Regions from separate parts of the Exiguobacterium sp. EA-TM-5 genome, predicted to be linked through region 1. Evidence: a T-box and tRNA genes for the amino acid it is inferred to sense, from the RefSeq annotation. Region 1 holds a T-box; the other regions hold tRNA genes.

Region 1 (10,283 bases):
GCTCGACGGCTTTTGTTCATGCATCTTCACTATCAGAGGTAACGGACAAGCGATGCTTTGACGACATCGACTTGTGTGAAGTTTGACTCTTCTGCAAAGGCTTCGATGACTTGACGGACATCCCCTTGGCGACGAACGAAGCTCGTCGGAACTGGTGTCGTACCAACAAGTTGCTCATGCAGACTCGTCAATTGATGATCGTCGATGATCGTCGTCATCAAATCAAGGAAAAGAAGGACGTGCAGTCGATTCAAGTAATCCCATGGTTTGTCTTCCGAACGGAATTCATTACGTGCAAGCCACTTTTTCAATCCAATCGCATCGATTTGACTCAATGTCTCTGTCGTACGTGCTGACTTCCAAAGCGTCAACAGTTCGCCAAGTTTTTTCCGCGTCTGTTTTTTACGCATGAAGAATTCAAAATTCTCTTTCGTTCGTAATGCATCGCCTTCAATGGGAGCAATCAACTCTGCTTCCGGTGCCGTCACGAAGTCGTGAACGAAATCGACAGACTCTCCCGGTAACCACGCTGCGACTTTCCCGTGAAAATCAGCCATGAATGCGACCGTTTCCGCCAAAGGCTCCTGCTTCATCTGTGAAGCAGCTTGCTGTAATCGTTCTTTCGTTTCAGTCTTCATAATCTACCTCTTCTTATTCGTGGATTGGTCTTACATTTCTTCTGGAGCGCCGACACCAAGTAAACGAAGACCTTCTGTCAAGACGATCGTGACAGACTTGACGAGTGCAAGACGTGATTGTTTTGCTGCGTCATCTTCGAGAACACGGACGTGCCCATAGTATTTATTGAAGCTTTGTGCAAGATCTAAGACATATCGGCTAATGATTGATGGTTCACGACGCGCAAACGCACGATCGATGACTGTCGAGAATTGGTTCAACATTGAAACGACACCCCATGCATGATCATCGGCACTGCCTGCGAATGGTGTTCCATCATAGCCACCTTTACGGAGCAACGAGTTCGCACGAGCATTCGTATATTGGACGTATGGTCCTGTTTCACCTTCGAATTTCAACATGTGCTCAAGATCGAACTCGATATTGTTCATGCGTTCGTTCTTCAAGTCATGGAAGATGACCGCGCCCACACCGACTTGACGAGCCGTCGCTTCGGCATTTGCTAAGTTCGGATTTTTTTCCGCGATGTTTTTCTTCGCGACGTCGATTGCTTCTTGTAGTACTTCTTCAAGCAAGACGATCCGACCTTTACGCGTCGACATTTTCTTTCCGTCTTTCATGATTAAACCGAACGGTACATGGTGCATGCCGTCGACATTCTCAAACCCAAGTTTCTTCAGAACTGCAAACAATTGCTTGAAGTGAAGGGCTTGCTCGCCACCGACGACATAGAATGCCTGTTCAAAACGGTATGTTTCGAGACGATAGACAGCAGCTGCTAAATCGCGTGTTGCGTAAAGGGTTGCGCCATCTTTCTTTTTAATCAAGGCAGGTGGCATACCTTCTGCTTCGAGATCAACGACCATTGCTCCCTCAGATTCAACGAGTAAATCTTTCTCTTCGAGTAGATCGATGACGTGTTGCATCTTATCGTTGTAGAAAGCTTCACCGTTCAAGCTATCGAATTTAACACCCAACATGTCATAGACACGGTTGAATTCGACGAGTGAGACTTCGCGGAACCACGTCCAAAGAGTCGTCGCCTGCTCATCACCTTGTTCGAGTTTTTTAAACCAGAGACGTCCTTCATCCTCAAGTGCTGGATTCGTTTCCGCTTCTTCATGGAAGCGAACATACAATTTCAACAATTCTTTGATTGGTTCTGCACGGACTGCTTCTTCCTCACCCCACATCGTGTACGCAACCATCAATTTCCCGAACTGTGTTCCCCAGTCCCCTAAGTGGTTGACACCAACGACATCGTACCCTTTTTTACGTGAGATTTGATTAAGCGCGTTCCCGATGACCGTCGAACGCAAGTGACCCATTGAGAATGGTTTGGCGATGTTCGGAGATGAGAAATCCGTAACGATCGTCTTCCCATTGGCTTCGCTAGAACCGAATGTCTCTTTTTCCGTCAAGACTTGATTGACGATTTCTTGCGAGACGACTTCTCGGTTCAAGAAGACGTTGATGTAGGGACCTACAGCTTGAACGTTCGAGAATAACGGTGCGTCGATTTTTTCTGCGAGGTCCGAAGCAATCATGTTTGGTGCCTTACGGAATGCTTTTGCGAGCATGAAACATGGGAAAGCAAGATCACCATGATCTTCGTGTTTTGGTTGCTCGATTAGTTGTTCGATTTGTTCAACAGACAAGGCACCTTCCATGACTTGATGTAACACTTCTGCATATTGTGCTTTATAACTCATCTTTATTTCCTCCAGCTTCACTGATTTTTTTGCAATAAAAAACGCCCCTTGCGCCACGCGCAAAGAGACGGACTGACCGCGGTACCACTCTTCTTGGTGTCACTCGACACCCACCTTGTTCGGGGATAACGGGGTTCCCCCGGCTACGCCTTTTCCATCAGGAATCGGGCAGCGTCTCAGAAGTGCGTTTCACGACTGGTTCGTCCTCAGGCTTCCACCATTCCCTGATTCGCTAGTTGACGAAAATCAACCGTTACTCTCTTCATCATTGACTGTATTCGATATCTTTCACATTATACGCAATTCTTTCTTTTCTCTCAACCTTATTTTTTTGGTAAATGGCTTATCAAAATTTCCACAATTCGGGTATAGGAATAAAAGATACTTCTCAGGGGGAGGGATGTTTCATGCGCTACTATCAACACGTAGCCTGGGCGAGCTGGATCGTCTTCGGTCTCGTCGCTTTGACATTGTTACTAATCGGCATCGTTCATCCACCGACCTTCCATCCTTCTGTCACAATCATCAATACGCTTTACTTATTTGGACTCGTTCTCTTGTTTCAATTCGATAATGTCCGCCGTGGCGGTATTTACTATACGTTCCAAGAAGGAATCATCTTATTTTTATTTTTGAATTACGGTTTGACATATGCATTAATTTTGAGCCAAATTGGTATTCTCGTCTTTCAATTCATGTCTCATCGTAAAGCGATTCGCTTGAAACGTTTCGTGTACCTCTATCCAATCAACGCTCTGTTCGATTTAGTCTATATCTCATTTCCGGCATTTGCGTATTATGCGTTAGGCGGTCCGATTGGCTCAAGCTTTACGTATTCTAAAGCAATGATCCCTTTCATCGGCTTTGTAATTACGGTCTTCCTTGTCTCTTACTTCCAATGTCTGTTCGTTAATCGTTTCCTCTACTTGAAATACGATTGGCGACGTCTCGTAAAGCTTCAATCTCTTGTCTACGGGATTAGCATGTTAAGTGCCCTACTCGGCATCTGGTTCTATGATGAGAGTCCACTCGTCGCAGCAACGGTGTCTGCCTTGATTCTCTTTTTATTCAAGCGTCTGCTCCAAGAACGTGGTGACTCACTCGAAGCAAATGATAGTGCCAAACGATTTGACGATGCAAAGGAACACTTATTGATTTCCCGCTTTGAACGCGAAACGATTGACTCGCTACTCCTTGACTTACCACATCTTCTGCCGTTTTCTGAAGGTTGGATCTCGATTCAACAACAACGGAAGCAAGTCATCTATAACATTCGGACGAAACAACCAATCGACGTGTTACCTCTATTTCATTCACTGACAGCTGACGATTTGCATACTCCGATCATCTATGGTCTTCGGTGTGATTGGGGAAATGACATTCAAATCGGCTTACCTGTTGATCGCCACTCGATGCTAGCCATTCCTTCGATTACAAGTGGAGAGGTCGATGTCTCAATCATCCTGTTCCATCAGGTTGCCGATGCCTATGACGTAACGAATGCTGACGAATTATCTCGTTTACTCCGCATCTTTTGCCGTGTTTTAGAACGCTCTCGTGAAACGGTTCAGCTGTATACGGAAAGTCGGACGGATGCCTTAACAGAATTACCGAATAGTCGCGCCTTTTACGAACACGGTCGGCAAGAATTTGCCGCCGATGCCTATCCGCTATCTGTCATTTTGTTCGATATCGATCACTTCAAACGAGTCAACGATACCTATGGTCATAAGGTAGGTGATCTTGTCCTTCGTGAACTTGGACGACGTATCCAAGCGATTCAATTGCAACAAGATGATGTCTTTGCTGCTCGTTATGGTGGGGAGGAATTCGTGCTTCTGTTACGAAATGGTAGTCAAGAGGCTGCTATTCAGCTCGCCGAGACTGTCCGCCATGCGGTCATGGATCGTCCTTTCCTTGTCGATGGTCATCGACTTTCACTAACCGTTAGCCTCGGAATTGATACGGTCGAGGAAAAATATCAGCGGACGTTTGAAGAGTCGTTACGTCAAGCCGATCATGCACTGTATGTCGGCGGAAAACACAACGGACGCAATTGTACCGCGCACTATGCAAATCTTTGAAAGGTCGTGACTCTATTGTCGATTACGGAAATTGAAATGATACTACCAACATCTCAAGCGAACCGGACGATTCGGATTCATCGTCCACCACATTTTGATCCGGATGAAGCCTTACCGGTGATCTATATGCACGATGGACAAAATGTCTTCAGTGGGGAGACCGCTTCGTTCGGAAAAGGCTGGGAAATTCATCTAGCTCTTCAGCAGACACAGATTTCGGCAATGATCGTTGCGATCGATAGCCCGGAAGACGGCATGGATCGGTACGATGATTATGCCCCTTGGAGTGACGAAGCCTTATTGATGCGAACGGCTTATCCATCGCATCGTACGTCGATCGGCGGAAACGGAAAAGTCTATATGGATTGGATCATCCGTGAGCTAAAGCCATATATTGACGCCAATTATGCGACACGCCCTGACGACACGACAATGATTGGGAGCTCGATGGGTGGCGTCATCTCACTCTATGGACTCTTTGCGTATCCAGAAGTCATCACGCGCGTCGCTGCCTTGTCGACTGCCGGATGGGCAAACTTCTCCTCACTCCTCGAATTCATTGAGCGAAGCCCGTCTCTTTCTACTGATCATCGTTGTTACATGGATGTCGGTACGAAAGAAGTGAGTGGTCCGATGACTGAGACGGATTATCTACACACGAATGATGTCTTAGCGCGAGCAGTCGCACAAAAACTCACTCAAAGCTGCTATACGATCATTCCGGAAGCGATTCATCATGAAACGGCATGGGCCAATCGTTTACCCGATATTTTGCGTTACTTATTTCCATCCTCCTGAGTACACAAAAAAAGCCAGATGATTTCTGTTTAGAAATCATCTGGCTTTTACACGTTGCCTTATACTAATTCTTCTTGTTGCTCTTTTTCATAACGGTTGCGCGGATGCTCCCGGCATTCATCGGAACACGAACGCATGACTTTCGGTTCGCATTCTTCACAGCAGAAGTGCTGTCGATTACATTCCGGGTTCGCACAATTAACGTAGCGCGTCTCCGGTTTTCCACAATAATAACATTCTGAGACGACAGATGGATTGACGGCATTGACAGGAACTTGTACACGCTCATCAAAGACGTACAGTTCGCCTTCCCAGTCTTCTCCTTGTGTCTGTTCATCTTTTCCGTACATGACGACTCCGCCTTTTAGATGGAAGATATCGTCACTTTGTTGCCGTTTACGGAAGTACGCCGTGAATTTCTCACAACGAACACCACCCGTACAGTATGTGAGAACCTTTTTCCCTTCAAATAAATGCTCGTTCTCGTCGAGCCACTCCGGGAATTCCCGTGAAGCATCGACATCAACTTTTACGGCATTTTTGAAGTGTCCAAGATCATATTCATAGTTGTTCCGTACATCGAGAATGACGACATCCTCTTGTTTCATCATTTCTTTCCACTCTGCTGGTTCAAGGTACGCAGCGTTTTCTTCTGGTACGTTGAATTCGTCCTCAAAACGCCATGTGACGAGTTCTTTTTTGTACCGGACGAACGTTTTTTTGAAGGCATGTTCTTCGACTTCATCGATTTTAAATTCGATGTCAGCGAATCGTGGATCCGCCGTCAAATCCTTCATGTATTGTTCTGTCTGTTCGACCGTTCCAGAAAGTGTGCCGTTGATTCCTTCTGGTGCGATCAAAATCCGACCTTTAATACCGAGCTCTTTACAGTAAGCAAGATGCTCTTTCGTCAGTTGTTCCGCATTTTCGATCGGAACATACTTGTAAAATAATAGTACGCGATAAGGTTTCATATTCCTCATTAGCCCCCATGTCAGTTTTTTGCAGTAAAACGAACGTTGGCAAACGAAGCGTCTAGCTATTGACTAGCTGGGAACGCCTGCAAAACGCACCCATTTAAGTATAATACCAACTCCCTTTCGAATGTACAATCCACAATTCCTGAATCCCTTTCAAGGAATTTCATTCCCTTTCTGAATCAGAAAGAGGTAAAATAAAACATAGTAGTACATCTTGCAAGGAGGATTCCGAATGCTCCACACACTTCGTGACTGGATCGAGCAGATGATCTTTTTTCTCCAAGACTTACCTGGAGGAGCTGCCACCGGTTTAATTGCCCCGTTTCTTGAGTCTCTATTTCCTTTCCTGCCACTCGTCCTGATCATTTCCGCCAATGCGGCAACCTATGGTTTTGGTATGGGTGTTCTCGTATCATGGGTCGGGAGCATGCTTGGATCACTCGTCGTCTTCGCTTGTATTCGCTATCTATTCCGGCGTCCGGTCACGCGTTGGCTTGAAAAACACCATGCCGCCCAACAATGGATCGAACGTGTTCGTCACATGAGTCCGATTTCACTGGGATTCTTTTTCTCGCTTCCGTTCATGCCCGCATTCATCATCACGTCCATCTCCGCCATGATTCAACTATCGCTGCGGACGTACTTGATTGCTGCCGGTGCCGGTCGTTTGATCGTCGTGATTATCTTCTCGCTGATTGGAAAGGAATGGTCGACGTTTCTTGAGCGTCCAATGCGTCTTGTTCTTCTATTTTTGATTTTACTCGCCATCTGGGGAGTCAGTCGTGGAACAGAAGAGTGGTTGAAGCGTCGCGCTCTGTCAAAACGTGCGGATCATCTACGGGACATCGAAGATAAAATCGAACGTCCATCTGAAAAATGACCCAAGCCTGTCTATGATTCCATAGATGGGCTTTTTAATATTTTTTGCTCTTATTCAAAACGTTAGGTCTTTTGAATCATTTTTCACATAAATTAAAATATCAATATAACGTTCAAACAATGTTCAATATTGAAAACGCTTACATTAAACTGGTATGACCAATATTAATATAATAATGGAGTTATCCATTCGAAAATTAGGATAGCTTTTCCAGAAACGACATCCTTATAATGAATTTACATTCAGTTTTTAAAGGAGGCGTCCTCATGCATCAAGTATCCGAAGTCCAGAAAAATGAAGCGACTCAATCTGCTCCAGCCATCGTCGAGAGCGCTACTTTCCAACAATTGATGCGACAAAAGAACGGATTCATTCTTCCTGCTATCAGTTTTTGCCTTATTTTCTATTTTACGCTTCCTGTTTTGACAAGCTACTTCACGATTTTGAACGAGCCCGTGTTCGGAGATATTACGGGTGCTTGGCTATTTGCTTTTGCTCAATTTATCATGACATGGACGTTTTGCATGATGTATAGCAAAAAAGCACGTGCCTTTGATCGACTCGTCGAACAAATCAAGGAGGAGTCGAAATGAATTATACTGCCGTTGCCTTATTCTCGGCGATCGTCGGTTTGACGCTCGTCATTACATACTTTGCTGCTCGCAAAACAAAGACAGCTAACGATTTTTATACAGCAGACGGTGGACTTACTGGTGCGCAAAACGGAATGGCGATTGCCGGTGACTATATGTCAGCCGCCTCGTTCCTCGGGATTGCCGGGATGATTGCCTTAGCTGGCTTCGATGGATTCTTTTACTCAATCGGCTTCCTCGTTGCTTATCTCGTCGTCTTATACCTCGTCGCTGAACCACTTCGGAACCTCGGGAAGTATACGATGGCAGACATGATTGCTGCTCGTTTCAACGCTTCAAAAGTTCGCGGCGTCGCGGCTATGAACTCGATCGCGATCTCGATTTTTTACATGATTGCGCAACTTGTCGGTGCAGGTGCCTTGATTGAATTGTTATTAGGGATTCCTTACACAACGAGTGTCATCATCGTTGGGATCTTGATGACGGTCTACGTCGTCTTCGGTGGCATGACCGCTACGTCATGGGTACAAATCATCAAAGCGATCCTGCTGATGGCAGGAACAGCCGTCATCTCATTCATGGTGTTCGCGAAGTTTGATTTCTCAATCTTCAAGATGTTCTCAGAAGTCAAACAAGCCACGCCACTCGGGGACTCATTCTTAAATCCCGGGAATAAATTCAAGTTGCCACTGGATACGATTTCATTAAATCTCGCGCTCGTTCTCGGAACAGCCGGATTGCCACATATCTTAATTCGTTTCTTTACCGTTAAAGATGCTCCGACAGCTCGTAAGTCCGTCGTGTATGCGACATGGATCATCGGTGCCTTTTATATCTTGACAATTTTCCTCGGTTTTGGTGCCGCCGCATTCGTCGGTTCTGACGATATCATTGCTGCGAATGCCGCTGGTAACATGGCTGCGCCACTTCTTGCGCAAGCACTTGGTGGCGATTTACTCTTTGCGTTCGTCGCTGCAGTCGCCTTTGCGACGATCCTCGCGGTTGTGGCAGGACTGGTCTTATCCGCTGCGTCTGCCTTTGCTCATGACTTCTATAGTCATATCCTACGTAAAGGACAAGCGACGGAAAAAGAACAGATGACAGCAGCACGTCTCGCTTCCATCGCCGTTGCCTTGATTTCGATGGTACTGGCATTGTTCGCACAATCGATGAACGTCGCGTTCCTCGTTTCACTTGCTTTTGCTGTCGCAGCAAGTGCCAACTTACCAGTCATTCTCTTAACGATCTTCTGGCGCCGTTTCAATACTGGCGGAGCAGTCACAGGTATGGTCGTTGGGTTATTCTCTTCACTGATTCTCGTCGCACTCAGTCCAAATCTTTGGGCAGTCGACGGTTCAGCCTTGTTCGTCGGGGAAGCCCTCTTCCCACTGACGAATCCAGGAATCGTCTCCATCCCTCTTGGTTTCCTCGGAGCCATCGTCGGGACGTTGTTGACGAAATCGAACGAAGTTGCCGGGAACTTCGAACGAATCATAGTTAAGGCCAATACCGGTATCGATGCAGCTACAGAAGTCGCCGCGTCAAAAGAATAAGTTCCCCTTAACGGCTCCTTCAACCCCCTTGAAGGAGCCGTCCCCTTTTACATTCTTCTCATTCATTGCCATACTAAATGAATCATAGAGAAGAAACAGAAAGGAAGACTGTACATGGATCTCGCTTTTTATTATTTCTTAATCCTCGGATTTTTCATTGGTATCATCTCCGGATTTTTCGGAATTGGTGGTGGTATTATCTTGACGCCACTATTACTCATTTTAGGATATGCACCGAGTGTCGCAATCGCGACCAGCCTCATGCTGACCCTCGGATCAACCGTTTCGGGTACAATCTCTCACTTACGCCTCAAAAATGTCGTCTGGCGTGACAGTCTCGTCGTTGGTGGCGTCGGAATCATCGGTTCGACGATCGCGACACCACTTGTCCTTCGTCTAGAGGCTGTTAACGGCGCCCATCTCGTCATCTCGATCGTTTATATTGGACTCTTACTCTATTTCGCGAATAAATTCTTACGTCCGAAATCTACGACAGGTGAACAGACGGGTTGGAAAAATCGTTATCTCGCTCTTGCCTTCACTGGTTTGTTCGCCGGATTCATCTCTTCCCTCCTCGGTGTCAGTGGTGGATTCATCATCACACCGTTACTCGTCGGAATCGTTGGTTATGAGTTGAAGCGTGCGGTCGGAACGAGTATTGCATCCGCGTTACTGATTGTTCTATCGGGACTCGTCAATTATACGGTGGCAAGTACGAACATCGATATTCTCGTCGGTATCATGCTGATCATCGGAGCGTTGCTCGGAGCACCAATTGGAGCGAAGCAGTTGACGCACTTCGAAAGTCCTTTTGTCAAAAAGTACCTCGGTATCTTCTATTTGACGGTTGCGATCAGCGTCTTATTTGAAGTCCTCGGCTGGAACGTCGCTTCACTTTCCGTCCTCATTGCACTCAGTTTGATCTTCTTACTAACACTCCTCATCTACAGCCGTCGTCGTACGAATGGATGAATCCGTTTCATGGCAAAAGCCGTGATGCCTCTTAGGCATCACGGCTTTTATTCGTTCAGGCGACTCGCTTGT
Region 2 (10,283 bases), 470 kb from region 1:
TCATCGACTGCTTCGATCGCCTTTTTCGTCGGCTCGAGCATACCCGAGTGACCGACCATATCCGGGTTAGCGAAGTTGAGGATAATGGCGTCGTGTTTGTCCGAGTTGATGGCATCAACGAGCGCATCTGTGACTTCATAGACGCTCATCTCTGGTTTCAAGTCGTATGTCGCGACTTTTGGTGAAGGGATCAAGATCCGATCTTCCCCTTCGTATGGTTCTTCACGTTGTCCGTTGAAGAAGAACGTGACGTGCGGATACTTTTCCGTTTCCGCGATGCGTAGCTGTTTGAGACCTTGTTTTGACAATGTCTCACCAAGCGTATTTTTGATGTCTTCAGGCGGGAAGACGATGTCCGTATCAATCGCATCCGAGTACTTCGTCATCGAGACGAGTAGCAGGTTCTTCGGTGCGTTGTTCGGAAGTTCGAATCCGTCGAAGCCTTTTTTCTCTTTGTAAACTTTTGAAAGCTGAATCGCACGGTCAGGACGATAGTTGAAGAACATGATCGCATCGTTATCGTGGATCGGTGCGACTGGCGTACCGTCTTCCTGCACGACAACAGTTGGTTCGATGAACTCATCCGTTACGTCTTGTTTGTACGAAGCTTCAACCATGCCGATTGGATCCTTCGTCGTTGGACCTTCCCCGTATGTGATGACGTCATAGACTTTCTTGACGCGTTCCCAACGGTTATCGCGATCCATCGCATAGTAGCGACCAGAGATACTCGCGAATTGTCCAACATTCAATTCGTCCATCTTCGCTTGCGCGTCACGGAGGAAACCAGCGCCCGATTGTGGGTCGCAGTCACGACCGTCCGTGAAAGCATGAAGATAAACTTTTTCGATTTCGTGAAGTTTCGCGAATTCGAGTACCGCATACAAGTGGTTGATGTGACTGTGGATCCCACCGTCAGAGACCAGACCGAAGATATGAAGCGCCGAACCGTATTTCTTCACGTGACCTGCCGCATCGTTCATCGCTTGGCGCGAGAAGAACGAGCGATCCTTGATCGCGTTGTTGATTCGGGATAGCGATTGATAGACGACGCGACCAGCACCGATGTTGAGGTGACCCACTTCTGAGTTCCCCATTTGACCATCAGGCAAACCGACGTATTCCCCTTTCGCATTCAACAACGTATGCGGGTATTGACCCCAGTAACGATCGAAGTTCGGTTTGTTTGCCGCCGTAACGGCATTTCCGAACTCTTCGTCACGCATACCAAAACCATCAAGGATGATTAGTGCGACTGGACGTTTTGTCATTTAAATCGCCTCCAACAGTTTGAGGAACGATCCTGTCTCAAGACTTGCACCGCCGACGAGCGCGCCGTCGATGTCTGGTTGAGCCATATATTCTTTGATGTTTTCCGGTTTGACGCTACCACCGTATTGGATGCGGACAGCTTCTGCTGCTTCAGCACCAAATTCAGCTGCAACGACGTCACGGACGAATTTACAAGAATCTTGTGCATCTTGTTCTGTCGCTGATTTACCTGTTCCGATTGCCCAGACAGGCTCGTATGCGACGACGAGATTTTTCACTTGGTCGACAGTAAGGTCTTTAAGGCTGTTTGCTGTCTGTTCGCGGATGACGTCTTCGAACTTGCCGCCTTCACGCTCTTCCAGTGTTTCACCTACACAAACGATAGGAACGAGACCGTGCTCGAACGCTTTTTTCGCTTTGCTGTTGATGAACGCATCTGTTTCGCCGAAGTACTCACGACGCTCAGAGTGACCGAGGATGACGTACGTCACGTCGAGTTCTTTGAGCATGAGCGGGCTGATTTCACCAGTGAAGGCACCGCTCTCTTTGTCGTACATGTTTTGAGCACCGATCTTAAGATCCGTACCAGCTGCTGCTTCTGTCAAGTGTGCCAAGAATACGGCTGGTGCACAGACAGCTGCGTCGACTGTTGTCGAAGCAGGTACAGCTCCTTTGACTTCCTCAGCGAATGCAACTGCATCCTTGAGCGTCAGATTCATCTTCCAGTTACCTGCGATAATTGGTTTACGCATTGAGAAACACTCCCTTGTGAACTTAGATTACTTGTCGTTTAGCGCTTCGACACCAGGAAGAGCTTTCCCTTCCATGAATTCGAGACTTGCTCCACCACCTGTAGAAATGTGGCTCATTTTGTCAGCAAGACCGAATTTCTCTGCCGCAGCAGCTGAGTCGCCACCGCCGATGATTGAGTACGCATCGCTGTCCGCAAGAGCTTGCGCGACACCTTTTGTACCGTTTGCGTATTTATCGAGTTCGAATACGCCCATCGGTCCGTTCCAGACGACGAGTTTCGAGTTCTTGATTGCCTCTGCATAGAGTTCAACCGTTTTTGGACCGATATCAAGTGACATGTGATCTGCTGGGATCTCTGTGATGTCACGTGGTCCGACATATGTTTCTTCTCCGAATTCCTTCGTGATGACACAGTCGACAGGCATGAGGAACTTAACGCCTTTTTCTTCTGCTTTTTTCATGAATTCCTTCGCTTGGTCGATTTTGTCGACCTCAAGAAGTGAAGTACCGACTTCGATACCACGAGCTGTGAGGAACGTGTACGATAAGCCGCCACCGATGATCAACGTATCGACGATGTCGAGTAAGTGATCGATGACACCGATTTTATCCGCAACTTTCGAACCACCGATGATTGCCGTGAACGGGCGATCTGGGTTAGAAAGAGCTTTACCGAGAACTTGAAGTTCTTTTTCGATGAGAAGACCGGCAACTGCTGTGTCGACATGGTGTGCGATACCTTCTGTCGATGCGTGTGCACGGTGTGCTGCGCCGAACGCGTCGTTGACGAAAACGTCAGCGAGTTTCGCGAATCCTTTAGCGAGCTCTTCGTCGTTTTTCGTTTCGCCAGGATAGAAGCGGACGTTCTCTAAGACGACGACATCGCCGTTTTCGAGTTTGCTGACTGCTTCTTCTGCAACTGGACCGTATGCTTCTTCAACGAGCTTGATGTCTTTACCAAGCAATTCGCTGAGGCGTGCTACGACTGGTGCAAGTGAGAACTCAGGGTTCTTTTCGCCTTTTGGACGACCCATGTGGCTAGCGAGAATGACTTTTGCTCCGCCGTCGATCAAGTGTTTGATCGTTGGGAGTGCAGCACGGATCCGTGTGTCATCCGTGATTTTACCGTCTTCCAACGGTACGTTGAAATCTACGCGTGTAAATACGCGTTTTCCTTGTACATCGATGTCGCGAATCGATTTCTTATTCATACATTCGTCCTCCGTCTCTTACGTATAGTGAGGGGCGAATGCCCCTCCCGCTTTTTTCCGCAATAAGAGCGGAGACTAATATCGTTTCCGCTCTTATTCAATTGCTATTTAATTGCTCGAATTACTTAGCGATTTCTGCGAAGTGTTTGAGTGTACGAACGAGTTGGCTAGTGTAAGACATTTCGTTGTCATACCAAGCAACTGTTTTAACGAGTTGTTTGTCGCCGACTGTCATGACTTTAGTTTGTGTTGCATCGAAGAGTGATCCGTAAGAGATACCAACGATGTCAGAAGAAACGATTTCGTCTTCAGTGTAACCGTAAGACTCGTTAGCAGCTGCTTTCATTGCTGCGTTGATTTCTTCTACAGAAACTTTTTTGTCGAGTACAGTTACGAGCTCAGTGAGTGAACCTGTAGCGACTGGTACACGTTGTGCAGATCCGTCAAGTTTACCTTGAAGTTCTGGAAGAACGAGACCGATTGCTTTTGCAGCACCAGTTGAGTTAGGAACGATGTTTGCTGCTGCCGCACGTGCACGACGGAAGTCACCTTTAGGGTGTGGAGCGTCGAGTGTGTTTTGGTCACCAGTGTAAGCGTGGATCGTAGTCATGAGACCTTCAACGATTCCGAACTGATCTTGGAGAACTTTAGCCATTGGCGCGAGACAGTTAGTAGTACAAGAAGCACCAGAGATAACTGTTTCAGTTCCGTCAAGGATTTCGTGGTTTGTGTTGAAGACGACTGTTTTCATGTCGCCAGTTGCAGGTGCAGAGATAACGACTTTTTTAGCGCCAGCTTTCAAGTGAAGCTCAGCTTTTTCTTTGTCTGTGAAGAAACCAGTACATTCGAGAACGATGTCAACACCGAGCTCGCCCCATGGGAGTTCTTCTGGGTTGCGGTTAGCAAGTGTTTTGATTTCTTTACCGTTGACGAGGAAGTAACCGTCGTGTACTTCAACTTCGCCGTCGAAACGACCTTGAGTCGTGTCATATTTGAGAAGGTGTGCAAGCATTTTAGTGTCTGTAAGGTCGTTGATCGCGACTACTTCGATTCCATCGAATTGAAGAATTTGACGAAGTGCCAAACGTCCGATACGTCCAAATCCGTTAATACCAACTTTTACTGCCATGATAATTTTCCTCCTTTTAATGTAAAGCGAGTTATCTATTATTCAAAAGGGGGTTACCCTTTCAAAATCGAAGCTGCTGCGCCTTCATCCGTAATCAGGATGATGTCAGGCGACTGTTTGACATAGGCGTTGATCGCTTCTGCCTTCGAATGACCACCTGCGACGACGATGACGTGTTCAACTTGCTTCAAGTCATCCAGTTGGAGACCAACTGTCTTAACCCGGTGCACGATGTTGCCGTCTCGGTCGAAGTAATAACCGAATGCTTCCGCTACTGCCTGTTCATGTTCCAGTCGGGTCAGGAGATCCTCAGACGCGCGACGACGTTTTGCCATCGTTTTCGCCTCACCAATTCCATGTACCACGATTGAAGCACCTTTAATCATTTGAAGCACATTTTTTATGCTCGGCTCTTCGATCATCTTGACGAAAGTCTCTGTACTGACCATGTCCGGGATGTGAAGCAGATGATAATCACTTTGAGCGCGTGACGCCATCCGTGAGCATACTGTGTTCGCTTGTAGTTCGAGCGTTTCTCCCAGTCCTCCGCGCGCCGGAACGAACGTCATTGGACGGTGTTCCTTGTCTGGCGACATCATCGCCGCGACCGAAGCCATCGTCGTACCGCCTGTGACAGCGATCGTATTGTGATGGTCTGAAGAAAGCTCTCGCTTGAGTCGTGCGACGGTCGCCCGCCCCATGTCTCGTTGTACCCAGAAGGTCTCATCGGAATCACCCGGTACGATGACGACGTCCCGTACTCCGAGTCTCTCTTTCAAGGCTTTCGCCATGTCTGAGATCCCTGCGAGTTCTCCCATGATGCTGTGCATGCTGCGAAGAACGTTTCGTCCTTCATCCGTTAAGGACATCCCTTGCGTTGCGACCTCTAGGAGGTCTTGTTGCTTCAAAAAGTCGACTTCCCGCCGTAAGACGCGTTCCGTCAAGCCAAGGCTTGTCGCAAGTGTACGTCGTCCGATCGGTTGCATCAGTCGCACATAATGAAGGATGTCGTAGCGTGTCTGCATTTCTTCGATCAGATCAGGCACGATTCGTTTTTGGATCTGGACTAACTGCCGAATCATGTATTTCCCTCTCCTCTCAAGTAGCTGGACGCTTTTTGTCCCGCATGTCATAACGTGTCCCACTTGGTACACCGTTATCATAACAGTCCATTTCTCGCCTTGCAAGTCTCGTTTCTCAAGTTTTTTGAAGTAAGCGTTTTCTTACTGTTTCCGTGTCGAATTTGCCATAACTCCAGATTTCCTCGTCATGCATGACGACGGGAATCTCATATAAGAACCGTAGACTGAGCGCTTCATCCTGATCAATGTTGACTTCCTCGAACGTCCATTCTGGAAACTCATCGAGTACGAAGTCGAGTAAGATGGCGGCCTCTTCACACAGCGTACATCCCGGACGTGAATAGAGTGTTAAGTGTCTGTGTCGTTTTAATCCCATTCTGATTGCGCCTTCCTTTGCTGCATCGTTTTTCGGGTCAATCCAAGCGCTGCCCGATATTTTGCGACCGTCCGTCGCGCGACTGTCAGACCGTCTGCCTGCAGGCGGTCCGTCAATTGCTGATCACTTAACGGTCGATCGCTTTGCTGAATGTATTCGGCGATTCGTCGTTTGATTAAAAAACTCGAATCCCCAGTCGTCGTCCGTGAGACGAACAAGTCTTCTAGGGCAACGAGACCATGTACCGTCTCGACGTACTTCGAAGCAATCGCTCGACCGACCGTCGACGGATGATGTCCCGTTGCTTCTGCGACTTGTTTTTTCGTCAGCGGCTCGAGATGCAGTTCGCCTTTGAACCAGCGTCCTTGTCGCTCAAGTAAAACTGAAAGAATGGCATGCAATGTAACACGTCGTCGTTCGTAAGCGCGCAAAAAAGGCGTTGCCTCTTTTAATTCGAGCCACGTCTGATCCGTGTCGAGTGTCATCCAGTCGATATGAAGTTCTCCATCCAACACACGAATTCGCGCCTCTGCTGTGACCGTTCGTTCTCCTTTTTGAAGATCTGGGGTCCGGCTTAGTCGCGTCAATCGTTTTCGCAACCGCGTTCGATCCGGTTCACTGTACTGCGTGAACACCTGATTCGCCGATTCATGTCGCAACCGATCCGTTAGTTCGATCAGTTCCGCATCGTCTAGCTCGATTGCCTGTAACCACTGGCATTCGCGTTCCGAACGGGCAGCGATGCCGACCGGTTCACATTGTTGGAGGAGCGTTCGTGCTTCTTGAATCGATGCGACATCAGTCGAGAAGGATGCAGCGAGCTGCTCGTCCGATGTCCGCATTAAACCGTCCGCTTCTAAATACACAATGAGTTGTTCCGCCATATATCTTATTTCCTGTCTGACTGATTCTAAACGTATTTGTGCAAGAAGCTCCTCTTCATAGGACGCCATGTTTCCCGTCACTTGCTCGACTTCTAGCGAAAGCTGATTCGGGTAATGGCGGTGCATTCGTCGTTTCAATCGTCGCCATTCCTCCTCGAGTTCAGCCGCAGGTTGCTCGAGCACATGTAACTGATACTGTTGTGACGCCGATAATGTCATCTGTTGCGTCTGTTCTTGGCGTTGATCCATCGATTCCCCTCCTCTGCCTCTTATTATAGAAGAAACGTTTTAAAAAACACCCTACGAACGTTTCTCGCACCGCTCAGGAAAAAGAAAACTCACGCTTCCCTATTGCTTTTCTGAAAAAATGTCGATATACTATTAATTGTTCAGTACATCAGATGCACCCGTAGCTCAGGGGATAGAGCACTGGTTTCCGGTACCAGGTGTCGGGAGTTCGAATCTCTCCGGGTGTACCATTTATTCAACTACAAGGCAATGCCAGCAATGGCGTTGCCTTTTTTCTATATTGATATGTTTCATTTGCCCTTGTAATGGAAAAATACCTAAAAGTCGCATCGTATCTTTTGACCAATATTGACCAAAGGATTATGATAAGGATAAGTCGAATAGGAAGCTACATACCAACTATAAGGAGGCAAAGACTATGTTAATTCCAACAGTCATCGAACAAACAAACCGCGGGGAACGTGCTTACGATATCTACTCACGTTTGCTAAAAGACCGCATCATTCTTCTCGGGAGCGCGATTGACGACAACGTCGCCAACTCAGTCGTTGCCCAACTTCTGTTCTTAGCAGCAGAAGATCCAGATAAAGAAATCTCGCTTTACATCAACAGCCCAGGTGGTTCGATCACTGCCGGTATGGCGATTTACGATACAATGAACTTCATCAAACCACAAGTTTCTACGATTTGTATCGGTATGGCAGCATCAATGGGTGCATTCTTGCTCCAAGCTGGCGCAAAAGGAAAACGTTTCGCGTTACCAAACGCTGAAATCATGATCCACCAACCACTCGGTGGTACACAAGGTCAAGCATCGGATATTAAAATCCATGCGGAACGTATCATCAAAATGCGTGAGCATCTCAACAAAATCATGGCTGAAAACACAGGACAACCACTTGAAGTCATCGAACGCGATACAGAGCGTGACAACTTCATGTCAGCACAAGCTGCTGCTGACTACGGTCTCATCGACCGCGTCATGGAACGTGCATAAGTCATCCAAAGTGTCTCCTTTACGGGAGGCACTTTTTTAATACGTATTTCCACATCTATACATATACAAAAAACCTCCCGTTCCATAAAGAACGAGAGGTCGATGATCAGTCGATCAAGTCTGTGATGTCTGAAACGATGTCGTGGTTTTCACGAATCAGCGAGTAGATGGCGTTCGCATGTGGCGAAAGCTCTTCTTCTGCTTGTAATTGCTTCAGGAATAATGATGTTGCGAATGCAACGAGCGTGCTTTTCGGTACACCGATTGATTTTGCTTTTTTCGTTAATACTTCGTCAAACTTCGCGTCTACAGTCAGCGAAATACGTTTCTTTTCGTTAGCCATTTCAAAAACTCCTTAATTCGAACATTTAGTTGCATCGACTATATATTATAGTAGACTATGGTTCATCTCGCAAGCGACCCTCTTATAAGGCCCCTGTCATCGACTCGCCATTTCGGATTTTTTCTGCGATTTGATCAATCTTCCGCAACCGGTGATTGATCCCTGATTTTGAGATGGAGCCGCTTTCGACCATCTCACCGAGCTCTTGTAACGTGACGTCTTGATGCGTGACACGCAAGATTGCGATTTCCTTCAACTTATCTGGTAAGACGTCGAGACCGACCGTCCGCTCGAGGAACTTGATGTTTTCGACTTGACGTAATGCCGCACCGACCGTCTTGTTGAGGTTCGCTGTCTCACAGTTAACGAGACGGTTGACCGAGTTGCGCATATCTTTTAAAATCCGCACGTCCTCGAACCGCAGCATCGATTGTGTCGCATCGATGAGTTTGAGGAAATCGGAAATCTTTTCGCTCTCCTTGATGTAGAGGATGTGTCCTTTTTTCCGTTCGATCGCCTTCGCATTCAAGTCAAAGACATTCGATAAACCGCGTAGCGCCGCATTGTGTTCTTCGTACAAGCTGAAGATTTCTAAATGATACGACGACGTCGCCGGATTGTTGAGCGAACCACCAGCGAGGAATGCCCCTCTCAAATAAGCGCGTGCTTTTCGTTCATCGTTTAAGATCGCATCACTGATCGAACGAATCATCGTGAATCCTTCCCCTAAAATCCCGAGGTCTTGCAAAATCTTATCCGCTTGTTGTTTAACACGGACGATGTAGACATTGTTCTTTTTCAGACGCATTTTCTTCCGCACGAGCAGATCGAGGTGAACACCGTATGCTTTTTTAAGCAACGAATAGATCCGACGAGCAATCGAAGCATTCTCAGTTGAAATATCCAGTGTCAGACCGCGTCCGAGTCCGAACGAGATCGCACCGTTCATCCGAGCGAGTGCTGCAAGTTCTGCCTTCATCTCATGATCGGTAATCGGAATCTGCGTTAATTCTTTTTTGACTTCTGAGGCAAAGCTCATGTCAGCTCCTCCTTCCCTTCGAGTTGACGCATGCGCCGAATCGATAATACTTTTCGCATGACGAGACTTGCGACGGCGTCTGAATCGTGACGAATGAAGTGATGATTATAATCAACGATATCGTCTGCAAGCACTTCAACGCCTGCTAACTCGAATTGTTTTTCATTATAGGTGACGATGTCGGCGTGATCCTTTTGATACTTTTTCAAATAACCAGCATCGATCGACTCATTATTGACGATGATCGTATCGACGACTCCTTGACCGAGAAAGCGTTCGAGCGTCGATAAGTGCTCGTTTGCTGTAAATGCTGTCGTCTCACCGGGTTGTGTCATGACGTTACAAATATAGACGACTGGAGCCAGCGATTGCTGAATTGCTTCTCGAATCTCATCGATCAAGACGTTCGGAATGATACTTGTATAGAGACTCCCTGGTCCAAGGACGATGACATCGGCATCAAGAATCGCTTGAATCGCTTCCGGTACTGGACGGACGTCTTGTTCCTCGAGGAAAATTCGTTCGATTTTCTTACCAACCGTCGGAATCAGTGACTCCCCTTTAACGATCGTTCCATCCTCGAACTCAGCACATAGTGTAATCGTACGTTCTGTCGCGGGATAGACTTTTCCTTCCGCGTTCAACAGTTGTCCCATGACACCAATCGCTTCAACGAACGAACCGTTACAGAGTTGCGTCGCTGCCGTCAGCATCAAGTTGCCGAGCGAATGCCCATGTAATCCTTCGCCGGTCTCAAACCGGTACTGCATGATCCGGTCCATCAGGGTTTCCGATTTCGATAAGGAGACGATGACATTGCGAATATCGCCAGGCGGCAACATATTAAACTCTGTCCGCAGGCGACCAGAACTTCCGCCGTCATCCGCGACGGTAACGATTGCTGTAATATCGAGCGGATAATGCTTCAGTCCACGAAGAAGCGTCGAG
Region 3 (10,283 bases), 710 kb from region 1:
AGGCCGCGGAATTCGTGGGGAGCGTTCCGTATCGATTGTTCTTAGAGATCTTTGTCATCTTCATTCCGATCATCTTGCATGGTGTCTACGGTGTATACATCGCATTCACAGGTTCTGCGAACACAGGACGTTATACATACTTCCGGAACTGGATGTATGTACTGCAACGCTTCAGCGGAGTGTTCCTCGTCGTGTTCATCACATGGCACGTTTGGGAAACACGGATTGCCGCTGCGATGGGAACAGCAGTCGATGCAAGTATGATGCAGAACATCGTCGATAATGGATTCATGCTCGCGTTTTATATCGTCGGGATCTTGGCGACGACTTTCCACCTAGCAAACGGACTTTGGACGTTCTGCATCACGTGGGGAATCACGCAGTCACCAGCATCTCAACGAGCGATGTCTTACGTGGCAGCACTCGTATTCATCGGTTTATCGTTTGTAGGCGTACGCTCGATCTTAACGTTTGCAGGCGTGTTGTAAGGAAAGGGGAACTGACAACATGGCGAACAAGAATCTTGTCATCATCGGTGGAGGGCTTGCCGGATTGATGGCTACGATAAAAGCAGCAGAGCAAGGCGTACCAGTTAAGTTATTCTCACTCGTACCCGTCAAACGCTCACACTCTGTTTGTGCACAAGGTGGCATTAACGGAGCAGTCAATACGAAAGGGGAAGGCGACTCACCATACCAACATTTCGATGACACGGTATATGGGGGAGACTTCCTCGCAAATCAACCACCTGTTCAAAAAATGGCGGAAGCGGCACCGAAAATCATTCATATGTTCGACCGAATGGGTGTCATGTTCAACCGGACACCGGAAGGGTTGCTCGACTTCCGACGTTTCGGTGGAACATTGCATCACCGGACGGCATATGCTGGTGCGACGACAGGACAACAACTGTTGTACGCACTGGACGAGCAGGTTCGTAAGTTCGAAGCGCAAGGTTTGGTAGAAAAATATGAAGGATGGGAATTCCTTCGTGCAATCATCGATGACAACGGCATTTGTCGCGGAGCGGTCTGTCAAAATCTCCGGACGATGGAGATCGAAGCATTTGCGGCTGACTCCGTCATCCTCGCGACAGGTGGTCCTGGGGTCATCTTCGGAAAATCGACGAACTCGGTCATCAATACAGGACAAGCAGCAGCTGCTGTCTATCGTCAAGGTGCGATCTATGCGAACGGTGAGTTCATTCAGATTCACCCGACAGCGATTCCTGGAGACGATAAGTTGCGTCTCATGAGTGAATCAGCACGAGGCGAGGGCGGTCGTGTCTGGACGTATAAAGACGGTAAACCGTGGTACTTCCTCGAAGAAAAATATCCGGCATACGGAAACCTTGTTCCACGAGATATCGCAACGCGCGAAATCTTCGACGTCTGCGTTAACCAAAAACTCGGCGTCAACGGAGAGAACATGGTCTATCTCGATTTGTCGCATAAAGATGCGAAGGAACTCGACGTTAAACTTGGTGGGATTCTTGAAATCTACGAGAAGTTCGTCGGCGACGACCCACGAAAAGTACCGATGAAGATCTTCCCTGCCGTTCACTATTCGATGGGCGGATTATGGGTCGATTACGATCAAATGACGAACATCCCTGGATTGTTCGCAGCAGGTGAATGCGATTACTCGATGCACGGTGGTAACCGTCTTGGAGCGAACTCACTTCTTTCAGCCGTATACGGTGGAATGGTCGCTGGACCATCAGCAATCGCATATATGAACGAACTTGAGACATCGGTTCATGAGATGAACGAGGAAGTTGTCGAAGCGCATAAAATTGAAGAGATCAATCGTTTCAACGACATCTTATCGATGGAAGGTACGGAAAATGCGTATCAAATCCACCGTGAGCTTGGCGAGATCATGACAGATAACGTCACGGTCGTTCGTTATAACGATAAGCTTGAAGAAACCCTTACAAAAATTAAGGAACTCCGCGATCGTTTCACACGCATTTCGGCAACGGATACAGCACGTTGGAGTAACCAAGGGGCATCGTTCATCCGTCAGCTCGATCATATGCTTGACTTAGCAGAGGCAATCACACTCGGTGCGTTGAAACGCGACGAGAGCCGTGGAGCACACTACAAACCGGACTTCCCGGAACGTAATGATGAACAGTTCTTGAAGACGACGATGGCGCGTTATACGAATGGTCATCCGGAAATCTTCTACGAAGACGTCGACACGTCGTTGATTCCACCACGGAAACGCGACTACAGCAAGAAGTCGAAGAAAGAGGTGAAAGCATAATGGCGACACCACTCGAATCATCTACTACGCAAAAATCGGTTCAATTCATCGTCCAACGTCAAGATGGACCAGATGGTAAACCGTATGATGAGGCGTTTGAAATTCCTTACCGTCCAAACATGAACGTCATTTCCGCTTTAATGGAGATTCGTCGAAATCCTGTGAATGCTGCGGGTGAAAAAACAACACCAATCAACTGGGATATGGGTTGTTTAGAAGAAGTTTGTGGTGCTTGTTCCATGGTCATCAACGGTACACCACGTCAGTCGTGTACGGCGCTCGTTGATAAATTGGAACAGCCGATCCGCCTTCAACCAATGCAGACGTTCCCAATCGTTCGTGACCTCCAAGTTGACCGTCAGCGCATGTTTGATGCGTTGAAAAAAGTCAAAGCGTGGGTTCCGATTGATGGAACATATGATTTAGGTCCAGGACCACGGATGCCAGAAAACAAACGTCAATGGGCATATGAGTTATCAAAATGTATGACATGCGGTGTATGTCTCGAAGCATGTCCGAACGTTAACGATCGTTCGACATTCATCGGACCGGCATCGATCTCGCAAGTCCGTCTATTCAACTCGCATCCGACAGGAGCTTTCCACAAGGAAGAACGTCTTGAGGCGTTGATGGAAGACGGCGGGATCATGCAGTGTGGTAATGCTCAAAACTGTGTTGAAGTTTGTCCGAAGGGAATTCCGCTGACGACTTCGATTGCAGCAATGAACCGTCAGACAACACTTCACTCATTCAAGAAGTTCTTCGGTAGTGACGAAGGACGGACAGGTGAAGCAGTTAGTTCATGATTTATCAAAGAAGGAGCTTGCTCCTTCTTTTTTCATTCAGACAGGAGGAACTCATTGTGCGCGTACCAGCTTATATTCCAGAACTCGAGTCATGGCTTGAACAGATGAAACACGGAACGCGGCTTGACGTCGCCGTCCGGTTCGCGGAGACTGATGCCTACGGTCATATGAATAACCGAGTACCATTTGTCTATTTCGAGGACGTTCGGACATTGATGTTAGAAGAAACCGGGTATTCGCTTGCAGACGATGGGATCATCGTCGTTGCGGATGCCCAGTGTAACTACATTCGCCAAGTCTATCCACGGGCGCGTCTCTCTGTCTATGCATACCCGGTACACGTCGGCAGTGCATCGTGTGACGTACATTACGCAGCGTTTGATGAGCAGGAGGAACTGATGTTCACAGGACGGACATCAATGGTCCAAATCGACCGTTCCGGGAAAGCATTCCCATGGAGTGAAGCGTATAAAAATTCCTTGCAGAATCGATTCGAATCCGTTATCATTTGATAATGAGTTCACATATTCGAAAACGACTCACTAGTACGTTATTAGTGAAGGGAGATTTCTTAATCATGGAAAAAACATTCAAAGTCATCGCGGATTCAGGCATTCACGCTCGTCCGGCTACTCAGCTCGTCAACACAGCTTCTAAATTCCAATCAGACATCAACTTGGAATACAACGGGAAGACTGTCAACTTGAAGTCAATCATGGGTGTTCTTTCACTCGGAATCGCGAAAGATTCAGATATCAAAATCGTTGCAAACGGTGACGATGCTTCTGAAGCAATCACGACTCTTTCAGATATGCTGACAAGCGAAGGTCTTGCTCAGTAATCCTGTAATCGTACATTCTCGGACGCCGGTCTTGCACCGTCGTCCTTTTTTGTTACCATAAGAGTAGTGAGAAAGAGGTGGAGAAGAGTGAATCGAGCGATTGGAGTACTAGATTCCGGAGTCGGTGGTTTGACGGTCGCACGTGAGTTGATGCGACAGTTGCCCCATGAGCGAATCATTTATGTCGGGGATACTTTACGGTGTCCGTATGGTCCACGCCCTGAAGAAGAGATTCGTGAGTTTACGTGGGAGATGATTGATTATCTCGTACAACAAGATGTGAAATTGATCGTAATCGCCTGTAACACAGCAACGGCTGTTGTTTTAAAAGAAGCGCGAGAACGTTTAAATATACCTGTTATCGGTGTCATTGATCCGGGTGCGCGAGCAGCCGTCAAGGTGACGCGTACGAAACGAATTGGTGTCATCGGAACGAAGATGACGATTACAAGCAATTCCTACGAGAAGGCGTTACGCCACGTCGAAGGGCAAGTCGTCGTTGAATCGTTAGCTTGCCCACCGTTCGTTCCGCTCGTCGAGTCGATGCAAACGGATGGTGCTTACGTTGAGCGTGTCGTCGCCAATACGTTACGACCATTGATAAATTATGATATGGATACATTGATTCTCGGGTGTACGCATTATCCGCTTCTAGCAGATGTGATTGGACGGGTCATCGGACCAGGCGTCCAGCTGATTTCTTCGGGAGACGAGACGGCACTTGAGGTAGCAGCACTACTTGATTACAATACGATTTCAGCAGATGTGACACAAATACCGGAACATCGTTATTATGCAACAGGCGATATTCGTTCATTTGATCAGATTGCGACGGACTGGCTCGATCAGCCGATACACGCAGAACGCATCGTGCTTGGAACGGAGGAAGATTAAATGCGAATAGACCAACGAACGGCGGATCGTATCCGACCTGTTCAGTTATCGATTGATATCAATAAACACGCAGAAGGTTCGGTTATGATTGAACTGGGCGATACAAAAGTTCTCTGTACGGCAACCGTCGAAGAAAGAGTGCCACCGTTCTTGCGCGGTAAACGCCAAGGCTGGATCAACGCGGAGTATTCGATGTTACCGCGGGCAACCGCTCAGCGGACAGCACGAGAAGCCGTTCGTGGTAAGCAGACGGGACGGACGATGGAAATCCAACGTCTGATTAGCCGCTCGCTTCGGGCGGTCGTCGATTTAGAAAAACTTGGCGAACGAACGATCTGGATCGACTGTGATGTCATTCAAGCAGATGGTGGCACACGGACCGCATCAATCACGGGTGGTTTTTTAGCACTCGTCCGAGCGGTCGATCAATTGATTCAAGCCGGGAAACTGACGGATACACCCATCAAGGAAGGTATCGCAGCGATTTCGGTTGGAATCGTTGAGTCGAATGTCTTGCTCGATCTTTGTTACGAAGAGGATGCTGCGGCTGAAGTCGACTTCAACCTCGTCATGACGTCATCTGGTAAAATCGTCGAGATGCAAGCGACGGGAGAAGAATCAACATTTTCTCGTCAAGAGATGCTCGATATGCTCGAACTTGGGGAAAAAGGTATTAAGGAACTGATTGAAGCCGGTCGTGATGCACTCGGTGTGTCATGGTGGTATGTAGGAGAAGAAGTGGGGGAACATAGATGAAAATCATCGTTGCAACACATAACGCGGGAAAAGTGAAGGAACTCGAAAGTATGCTCGGGCGTCTCGGTTACACGGTCGAGTCGTTACTTGATCACGCGGATGCACCAGAAACGGATGAGACGGGTGAAACATTCGAGGAAAATGCACTCTTGAAGGCAACAGAAGCTGCAGCGTACTTCGGTCATGCGGTACTTGCTGATGATTCAGGTCTTGAAGTCGATGCCTTAAACGGGGCCCCAGGAGTTTACTCGGCACGATTTGCTGGGCTTGCAAAGTCGGATACGGCAAACAATGCCTTGTTACTTGAGAAATTACACGATCTACCGGAAGAAAAACGGACAGCACGTTTCGTTTGTGTACTTGCTCTCGCAAAACCCACAGGTGAGACATTGACGGTTCGCGGCACGATGGAAGGGCACATCGGTTTTGAGGCGAAGGGTTCGAACGGTTTCGGTTATGATCCGTTATTCGTCACGGAGAGCGGAAAAACTGCTGCTGAGTTGACGAAAGAAGAGAAAGCAATGATTAGCCATCGTGGCAATGCATTGCGTAAGCTCGAACAGGATTTAACTACCTTCTTAGGAGTGTGATGAAGATGAGAGCGTTGATCGTTAGTGATAGCCATGGACTAGAACAAGAATTGCTTACGATTTTCGAACGTCATCAAGACGTGGATGTAGCATTTCATTGTGGAGACTCCCAATTGACGCGTGACATCGAATCATTATATCCATATCGTGTTGTGCGAGGAAATTGTGATTATGGACACGACTTTCCGGAAGAAGTCACGTCAGAGATGGACGGGCGTGCGGTACTTTGTGTTCATGGGCATCGGCAAGACGTCAAATATAGTCTAGATGTTCTGCAGCACCATGCGAACGAAAAGAAAGCTGACATCGTGTTGTATGGTCATTCTCACGTCGCAAAGGCAGAATATCGAGATGGTGTCTTATTCATCAATCCAGGATCGATTCGGATGCCACGCCATCGACCAGATAAGACATATGCGATTCTAGAAGTGGATCAAAACCGTTATTCTGTCGATTTTCTTGATGTAAATGGTGACCCGGTAAATGCGCTCCATCTGGACGGAACATTTTTGTAATAAAATAAATGCAATATTTGTAATGTGATTGACACGAAAGAATTGTTCTAGTATAGTTTATTCGTGTTGACACGTCCCAATAGCTCAGCAGGATAGAGCAACGGCCTTCTAAGCCGTCGGTCGGGGGTTCGAATCCCTCTTGGGACGCTATAATTAAAATAGAGACTGCCCTTACGAGGGTGGTCTCTTTTTTTTATTCCGATTTTCGATTATAATTAAGGTATCATGAACTCGAAAGGGATGAATGCGATGTGGAAGAAAGTTGGAGCAGTCCTAGTACTAAGCACGTTTCTTGCTGGATGTAGTGAGATTTCAAATACAGTCGACGATGCAAAGCAACAAGTGAATGATGTGAAGAATAGTGTTGATTATGCAGGAGAACTCCAAGGGATTGCGAAAGACACGGCACAAGTTACGTCAGATTTATCCGCTTCTTTGAATGAGGCCGCTACAACAGCACGTGAATCGGCGAATCCAGAACAAGCACTGGATCAACAAATCGAGAAGTTGAAGGAAAACGGAACAATTGATCAATTCAATCAAGAACTAGATCAAATCGATCAACGCTTAGCGGGGCTTGAAAATCCACCGCAAGAGTTGCAGAATTTAAGTGCAAAACTGGAACAGTACGTGAATCAGTCGGAAGATATCACACGACTTCTTGAGACAGACGTCTCTCTTGATACGTTAAATCGTCTTGGCATTGAACAAGCAGGGAAACTGCAAGAAGCAATCACGAACTGGACATCTTTACTCGATCCGTTTACGAAATAAGCAGTTTTAGTATAAAGGAGTGACGGAATATGGGGACATCGCGCTGGATGGAACATGAACTCGAAGCAGCACAAGCGCGGATTCTTCGCTTGACCGCTTCTGAGCAAGAACAATTGATTGTGGAATTAGAGACGGATCAACTGACAGGAGAAGATGTCTTATACCGACTCTATATCATTCAACCACTCTTACTGAACGATCGTGAACGATTTGAAACTGTAGCAGAACGATTTCTTGACGTTGAGGGTGTTGAGCAAGTGCTCGCACTCTTTCTTTATGAGCTGGGAGAACGCTATCCGATGAAACTCGCACTGCGCTCGGCATCACCCTACTTACCGTATGGATTGGCGCTTCGATTAGACGAGATCAAACAGCAGATGAGCGTTCGAAAACAAAAGTCGTCTACGGTTCAGACGAGTAACATGACGCAGTGCCCGGTTGCGCCCGGAACAGAGCTGATGCATGTGTTACGACATGGGAATTGGGTTGAACAGATGCGCTGTCTGACGGGTGCTGAATTCGAACGAACACCTTCGCTCATGGAATACATCACAGACAAGTATTTTCATGCTCAAGAGACAGCGCATCAAAGTCTACTCGTCATCGATCAATTATTAGGAAGCGTGCTTGATCATTTGACATATCCGACAATGATTCAGGTGCCACACTTAGATGTAGACTGGACGATTTCATCACGCCAAGATTTAGAAGAAGTGTTGCTTGCCCATCAACAGGAGCAACAAGCGTTACTCGCATCGATGCACATGCTACAACGAATGGATCCGTTTCGGGCATTGCTCGTCTTAAGGTCGGATCAATTGGTTCATCTTGAAGAACGAGAGCTCATCGGATCAGATATGGAGAATTGGTTCTCGGCGTGCGAAGAACTCGCAGGTCTAACATTTGAAACCGAAGACGCGGGACGTGTCTTAAGTCCGCTAGCACAGCAGTTATATCGAGCGTCACATATTCTTTATCCGGAAGTCATCGCATTCGAGCAAATTTACTTCGATTGAGACATCTGGAAACGATTCGTTCAACAGTGGTAATCGTCAGAACGATTGTGCTATAATGTGACTTGTTGTACACACATGTACGCTAATTGACAATTTTGGAGGGACTCAGCATGACTGCAAAATGGGAAAAACAATCAGGTAGCCTCGGCGTCCTCACGTATGAAGCGCCTGCTGAAGCATTTGATAAAGCGGTAGACCAAGCGTTCAAGAAAGTCGTTAAGACTTTGAACACACCAGGTTTCCGTAAAGGAAAAATGCCACGCGCAATGTTCAACAAAATGTACGGTGAAGAAGCACTGTACCAAGATGCACTCGATATCCTTTATAAGGACACAATCGAAGGTGCAGTCGTCGAATCAGGAATCGAGCCAATCGCGCTTGAAAACATCGACGTTGAAACACTCGAAAAAGGCAAGCCAGTAGAATTCAAAATCACGTTCGTCATCGAGCCTGAAGCTACACTCGGTGAGTACAAAGGTCTTGAGTACACAGCAGTTGAAACGAACGTTACTGACGAAGACGTCGACGCTGAACTCAAAACATTACAAGAACGCGGTGCAGAACTCGTCGTTAAAGAAGATGGCGTCATCGAGAATGGCGATACAGTCGTATTCGACTTCGCAGGTTTCGATGGGGAAAACCAATTCGACGGCGGAACTGCTGAGAACTACTCACTCGTCATCGGTTCTGGAAACTTCATTCCTGGATTCGAAGAGCAGATGGTCGGTTTAAAAACTGGCGAGCAAAAAGATCTTGAAGTGACATTCCCTGAGGAATACCACGAAGCATCACTCGCTGGAAAACCAGTTACATTCAAAGTAACAATCCATGAAGTCAAAGCTCAAGAGCTCCCTGAATTGACAGATGAGTTCGCTAAAGAGATGGATGAAGAAGTTTCTTCACTCGACGAGTTGAAAACAAAAATCCGTACACGTCTCGAAAACACACGCAAACAAGAAGCTGATGCTTCAATGCGCGATGAGTTAGTCGAAGCGGCTACGAAAAACGCAAAAGTTGATCTTCCAGAAGTCATGGTCGAAAACGAAGTTGAGCGTATGGTCCAAGAGTTCACACAACGTATTCAATCACAAGGTATCGACCTCAACATGTACTTCCAGTTGACTGGAACGACAGAAGAGGCAATGCGTTCTGAAATGAAAGAGCAAGCGGAAGAGCGCGTTAAAGCACGTCTCGTCCTCAAGCAAATCGTTGCTGACGAAAAAATCGAAGTAACAGACGAAGAAACACAAACTGAACTTCAATCAATGTCAGAACTCTACAACATCCCTGCAGATCAACTTGAAACGATGCTTGCACCACAAGGTGGACTTGAAACGCTTAAAGGCGATCTTCAATTCCGTAAAGCTATCGATGTTCTCGTCGACAACGCAAAAGCAAAATAAGCCATTTCATGGTTTTCGATCGACTTCAAGCCCAATTTCTGGTCTTGGAGTCGATTTTTTTGTACGATAGGTCAAACAAGGACAAACAATCCTTGGTTCAGGACATCAAACTGTAAATCGTTCGTCCAGGATTTGAAAGACTTTCCTTGTTCATGCTACAATCATAAATAGTAAAACGTGAGACGGGATGCTACAGGCGTCCATACAATTTCCACGTTAAAGGGGTGGACCTTTATGTTTAAATTCAACGAAGAAAAAGGTCAGCTAAAATGTTCTTTCTGTGGAAAGACACAAGAACAAGTACGCAAACTTGTTGCTGGACCTGGCGTTTACATTTGCGACGAGTGTATCGAACTCTGCAATGAAATCGTAGAGGAAGAACTCGGTACAGAAGAAGAAGTCGAGCTAAAGAATGTT

The links. The T-box of region 1 lies ahead of argS (arginine--tRNA ligase). A T-box ahead of a tRNA ligase gene usually reads a tRNA of that ligase, here a tRNA-Arg.
Region 2: it encodes a tRNA-Arg, which carries the amino acid that the T-box ahead of argS (arginine--tRNA ligase) is inferred to sense. The anticodon was not compared.
Region 3: it encodes a tRNA-Arg, which carries the amino acid that the T-box ahead of argS (arginine--tRNA ligase) is inferred to sense. The anticodon was not compared.

Annotation. Positions count from the first base shown of each region.
Region 1 is NZ_CM132670.1:668,079-678,361, reverse strand. Features, by position in the region: gene ACV3PA_RS03580 (hypothetical protein) at 33-638, opposite strand; gene argS (arginine--tRNA ligase) at 669-2,351, opposite strand; T-box leader at 2,412-2,629, opposite strand; gene ACV3PA_RS03570 (GGDEF domain-containing protein) at 2,759-4,435, shown strand; gene ACV3PA_RS03565 (alpha/beta hydrolase) at 4,451-5,233, shown strand; gene trhO (oxygen-dependent tRNA uridine(34) hydroxylase TrhO) at 5,293-6,207, opposite strand; gene ACV3PA_RS03555 (TVP38/TMEM64 family protein) at 6,446-7,093, shown strand; gene ACV3PA_RS03550 (DUF485 domain-containing protein) at 7,360-7,686, shown strand; gene ACV3PA_RS03545 (solute symporter family protein) at 7,683-9,239, shown strand; gene ACV3PA_RS03540 (sulfite exporter TauE/SafE family protein) at 9,354-10,211, shown strand; gene ACV3PA_RS03535 (alanine/glycine:cation symporter family protein) at 10,267-10,283, opposite strand, start outside.
Region 2 is NZ_CM132670.1:1,136,712-1,146,994, reverse strand. Features, by position in the region: gene gpmI (2,3-bisphosphoglycerate-independent phosphoglycerate mutase) at 1-1,271, opposite strand, end outside; gene tpiA (triose-phosphate isomerase) at 1,272-2,024, opposite strand; gene ACV3PA_RS05880 (phosphoglycerate kinase) at 2,052-3,236, opposite strand; gene gap (type I glyceraldehyde-3-phosphate dehydrogenase) at 3,358-4,365, opposite strand; gene ACV3PA_RS05870 (sugar-binding transcriptional regulator) at 4,419-5,444, opposite strand; gene ACV3PA_RS05865 (glutaredoxin family protein) at 5,563-5,823, opposite strand; gene ACV3PA_RS05860 (RNA polymerase factor sigma-54) at 5,814-6,956, opposite strand; tRNA gene ACV3PA_RS05855 (tRNA-Arg) at 7,111-7,186, shown strand; partial or broken gene clpP (ATP-dependent Clp endopeptidase proteolytic subunit ClpP) at 7,369-7,953, shown strand; gene ACV3PA_RS05845 (hypothetical protein) at 8,060-8,296, opposite strand; gene whiA (DNA-binding protein WhiA) at 8,379-9,335, opposite strand; gene ACV3PA_RS05835 (gluconeogenesis factor YvcK family protein) at 9,332-10,283, opposite strand, start outside.
Region 3 is NZ_CM132670.1:1,376,050-1,386,332, forward strand. Features, by position in the region: gene ACV3PA_RS07050 (succinate dehydrogenase cytochrome b558 subunit) at 1-488, shown strand, start outside; gene sdhA (succinate dehydrogenase flavoprotein subunit) at 508-2,271, shown strand; gene sdhB (succinate dehydrogenase iron-sulfur subunit) at 2,271-3,077, shown strand; gene ACV3PA_RS07065 (acyl-CoA thioesterase) at 3,134-3,589, shown strand; gene ACV3PA_RS07070 (phosphocarrier protein HPr) at 3,655-3,918, shown strand; gene racE (glutamate racemase) at 4,006-4,812, shown strand; gene rph (ribonuclease PH) at 4,813-5,568, shown strand; gene ACV3PA_RS07085 (XTP/dITP diphosphatase) at 5,565-6,158, shown strand; gene ACV3PA_RS07090 (metallophosphoesterase family protein) at 6,164-6,673, shown strand; tRNA gene ACV3PA_RS07095 (tRNA-Arg) at 6,747-6,820, shown strand; gene ACV3PA_RS07100 (hypothetical protein) at 6,923-7,447, shown strand; gene ACV3PA_RS07105 (hypothetical protein) at 7,477-8,463, shown strand; gene tig (trigger factor) at 8,574-9,866, shown strand; gene clpX (ATP-dependent protease ATP-binding subunit ClpX) at 10,101-10,283, shown strand, end outside.